2 regions of the Blautia sp. An46 genome follow, and region 1 is predicted to be linked to the other one. Evidence: riboswitches for the same ligand, from Rfam matches in the RefSeq annotation. Region 1 holds a riboswitch; the other holds the start of a gene.

Region 1 (2,202 bases):
GGGCCACATCCATGGCCACGTTGCCGCCGCCTATAACGACGATTTCCTTTCCTGTGAAATCCGGCATCTCGTCGTCTCCGATTTCCCGGAGAAGTTCCACAGCAGAGATGACGCCTTGGGCTTCTTCCCCTTCAATGCCGATCTTTCTGTCAATATGTGCACCGATAGCAATATAGACTGCATCATACTCTTCTCTTAAATCTGCGATATTGGGATCCTCTCCCACCGTTACCTCTGTCTTTACATGAATGCCCAGACTTAAAAGATGGTTGATCTCCCGGTCCAGTTCCTCTCTTGGCAGACGGTAATTGGGGATTCCATAGCGGAGCATGCCGCCCAGTTTCTTTCTCTGCTCAAAGATGGTCACCTCGTGTCCCATAAGGGTGAGATAATAAGCCGCACTGATACCTCCCGGACCGCCTCCTATAACAGCTACCTTCTTTCCTGTAGCCACCGCCGGTACAGGAAGGGGAACATCTCCTGCATGATCTACTGCAAATCGTTTCAATCCTCGGATATTTACCGGATCATCTACCATGGTCCTGCGGCACCGTACCTCGCAGGGATGTTCACAGATCAGGCCGCAGACTGCAGGAAGGGGATTATCTTTTCGGATCAGCCGCACCGCATCCCCGTATCGGCCCTCTGCTACCAAAGCTACATAACCGGGAATATCCACTCCTGCCGGACATTGGGATACACAGGGAACCGGCTGGTTCAGTTCAAATTTACATCTTCCTCTTAAAATATGTTCCTCGAAATCATCTCTGAATCCGCGGATTCCTTTTAAAACCATTCTGGCAGCTTCATAGCCGATGGCGCAGTCTGCGGAATAAAAAATATTCCGTGCGGTTTTTTCGATAAGATCGATCACGGAAAGGTCCGCCTGTCCGTCCAGAACCTGCTCCATCAGCTTCTGGAGCTGGCCCAGTCCTACCCTGCAGGGTACACACTTTCCACAGGACTGGGCATGACAAAGTTTCAAAAAAGACGAGGCCAGGTCCACAGGACATAGTCCGGGAGGACTGGCGCTGATCCGTCTTTCCAGGTCTTTATACAGTTCTTCTACTGTCGCCTGGGCTTTGTTCTGTGTAATAATACTTAATCTGCTCAATGAAAGATTCCTCCTCTCTTCTGATAAAAAAAGGGCGGCATTTATCGCTTATCCGATAAATGTCGCCCAGACGTCCGGCTTCTCTATCAGCTCTTGCCACATCATGGTACTCCATTTTATACGTCAGCAGCAAAAACCCTTTATTTAAATTCAACATACCACATTCCATGTCTTCTGTCAATTTAATTTTTATATAAAAATTATCTCACAAAAGTCTTCTGTAATTCTCTGAAATTCTCTTGACTCATATACCCCTATGGGTATATTATACATATACCCCCATATGTATATTTTAAGAAAGAAGGAGCGCTATGATTTCATCTATGAAAGACTTGTTTCTCAATGAAACAAAAAGAAGCATTTTATTTCTCGTGATCTCCGGTCTCTCTCTGCTGATCAGTTTTCTGGAGCCGGAAGGTATTCTTTTTAACACAGCCTGGATCGCCATTCTTCTCTGCGGGATCCCGATCATCAAAGAAGCCATAGAAGGCCTTGTCACACGTTTTGACATTAAAGCAGACGTATTAGTATCTCTGGCTCTGATTGCTTCGGTGATCATCGGAGAGATCTTTGCCGCCGGCGAAGTAGCCTTTATCATGCAGATTGGTTCTCTTTTAGAAGAACTTACTGTAGCCAAGGCAAGAGCTGGTATTGAAAAGCTGGTGCACCTTACCCCTTTAACTGCACGAAAGATCTTAAACGGCAAAGAAATCCTCCTGCCGGCTAAAGAGGTGGCTGTCAATGATGTACTCCGGGTTCTTCCGGGAGAGACTATCCCTGTAGACGGGGTGATCCTATCCGGAGAGACCTCCGTGGATCAGGCTGTTATGACAGGAGAATCTCTTCCGGTAGACAAAGGTCCGGGAGACGAGGTATCCAGCGGAACGGTCAACCAGTTCGGTTCTTTTGATATGAAAGCTTCAAGAGTAGGGGAAGACAGCTCTATCTGGCGGATGATCCGTCTGGTCCAGTCTGCTGATGCCGGAAAGGCCAAGATCGTAAGGCTGGCAGACCGGTGGGCCACCTGGATCGTGGTCATCGCTCTGACTGCCGCAGCGCTTACCTGGCTGATATCCGGCCAGATCATC
Region 2 (2,202 bases), on a different contig from region 1:
CGTCAGAAAGAGCGATAAAATCTCCAAAAGAAGACATACGGTCAGCCCCTCTGGCCCTTGCATAAGCGCAGGCAAGAGGTGAAAAGTTTTTCCAGTCCATATCATTAACCCAGTAGATTTTTGCCAGCGTCTCTGTAAGGGGCAGTCCCACAGCAGCGCCTGCCGGAGACACATGCTTAAAGGATGTAGCTGCCGGAAGTCCTGTTGCTTTCTTTAAATCTCTTACAAGCTGCCAGCCGTTAAAAGCGTCCAGGAAATTAATGTATCCCGGCTTTCCGCTGAGAACCTTGATAGGCAGGTCAGAGCCGTCTGCCATATAGATCTTAGATGGTTTCTGGTTTGGATTACATCCGTATTTCAGCGCTAATTCTTTCATATTCTAACTTCCTTTCCATTATCTGCATTATTGCTGTCCAGAGTATTTCTCTGATATATTAATTATTTTTATTCACGATCCTGGTTTCATATTTTCCTGTCTCAATGTCAATAAACCGAACAAACAGAGACACCTTATTTTCCTCATTCAGGCTCTCCCAGACCTCCTTTGTAAAGGCGTCAATATCACCGGAAATCCCCACTGCTTTCGGCTCTCCTTCAAAGCTTGGCAGAGGATTGCCGTCATGCATATAAGTATGGATAAAACGACCTTCTCCGTCTATCGGATTCTCATAAGCATAGGTAAATCTGCAGCAAGATTTCGGATCCCCATTATTGCTTTTTAAAATAGACATAGCATAATTATAATGTCCGTTTTCAATATGCATAATTCCTGAAATTCTAGGGGTGTAGTTTGGTCCGTCAGGCTCAAATTCACGGCTCCTTAAAGACTGCTCAAATGTCATCTGCTTGTCCATACCCTCGTAAATAGTATCTGTCTGGTCACCGTTTGTAACAATTGTTTTATTCCCAAGTACACGAACAGGAGCGTAAATGATCAGGCTGGGGTCTTCCATTTTTGAAGGGTCAAAAGCCTGGGTACGGATACCTTCTCCATCCTCTACAAACACACGGTTTCTGCTGTTGGCGCTTCTTCCCATAATAAAATAAGCAGCCACAGCTTTCTTTCCATCCGGGGTCTTCCCCAGCACGATACCTCTTCCCGGGTATGCATTATTTTTCAGTTCTTCTGACAATGACAGCATCTTCATGAATTTCTCTCCTTTACAGATATATAATAACTATAACAATGAAAAAAGCCCACTATCCGAGCATTCTGCCCAGACGGTCGGCTTCTCTCGCTTATACTCCCCGTGGTCATTTCCACTTCCGTCAGTCATATAAGCACTTAAAACATAACATCTATGTCAGAAAAAGTCAATAATTTTTGTGAGAAAATGAATATCCTCAATACTGACAATTTTACAGCTTCTTCAAAATTCCTTGTGCTACTCCTCACACACCTGGAAAATATAAAACTTCAGATAGTAAGAATCCCCCGCTCCCCACAAAATCGGATGATCCGCTGCCTGGGTCCTGAACTCTACCTGGCGCAGACGCTTATGGGCATTTCTGGCTGCCTGACCGATGGTCTGGGTAAACAGCTCATAATCCATGAAATGGGAGCAGGAACAGGTGGCCAGGAATCCTCTGTCCTTCACCAGCTTCATAGCCCGCAGATTGATCTCCCGGTATCCCCGTACTGCATTTTTGATAGAATTCCTGGACTTGGTAAAGGCCGGTGGGTCCAGGATCACCATATCATATTTCTCTCCCTTTTTCTCCAGCTCAGGAAGAAGCTCAAAAACATCTTCACAGATAAATTTCACCCTGTCTTCCAATCCATTGAGCTTTGCATTTTCTCCCGCCTGATGAACTGCCAGTTCAGAGGCATCTACTCCTGTCACTTCTGCAGCTCCGGCAATTCCCGCATTCAGGGCAAAGGAACCTGTATGAGTAAAGCAGTCCAGGACTCTGGCACCTTTGCAGAGCTTCTGGATTGCCAGACGGTTATATTTCTGGTCCAGGAAAAATCCGGTTTTCTGACCATCTTTAACATCCACCTGATATTTTACTCCGTTTTCCTCGATCTCCACCAGAGTATCGAAAGGCTCTCCGATAAATCCCTTTACACGTTCCATCCCTTCCTGGGCCCTGACCTTGGCATCGCTCCGCTCGTAAACTCCCTGAATCTGTATTCCGTCTTCTGCCAGTACTTCTTTTAAGACTTCTACAATGGTCTCCTTCATCCGGTCAATGCCAAGG

The links. Region 1 has a riboswitch for ZMP and ZTP ahead of B5G00_RS15355 (NAD(P)-binding protein). Riboswitches for the same ligand answer to the same signal wherever they lie in the genome.
Region 2: linked by a shared signal. The riboswitch ahead of B5G00_RS03765 (IMP cyclohydrolase) and the one ahead of B5G00_RS15355 (NAD(P)-binding protein) in region 1 are both predicted to bind ZMP and ZTP.

The regions. Positions count from the first base shown of each region.
Region 1 covers NZ_NFIF01000021.1:59,402-61,603, forward strand. Annotated here, with positions in the region: gene B5G00_RS15355 (NAD(P)-binding protein) at 1-1,114, opposite strand, end outside; ZMP/ZTP riboswitch at 1,172-1,255, opposite strand; gene B5G00_RS15360 (heavy metal translocating P-type ATPase) at 1,426-2,202, shown strand, end outside.
Region 2 covers NZ_NFIF01000003.1:82,567-84,768, forward strand. Annotated here, with positions in the region: gene B5G00_RS03760 (phosphoribosylaminoimidazolecarboxamide formyltransferase) at 1-376, opposite strand, end outside; gene B5G00_RS03765 (IMP cyclohydrolase) at 435-1,148, opposite strand; ZMP/ZTP riboswitch at 1,209-1,287, opposite strand; gene B5G00_RS03770 (class I SAM-dependent rRNA methyltransferase) at 1,386-2,202, opposite strand, start outside.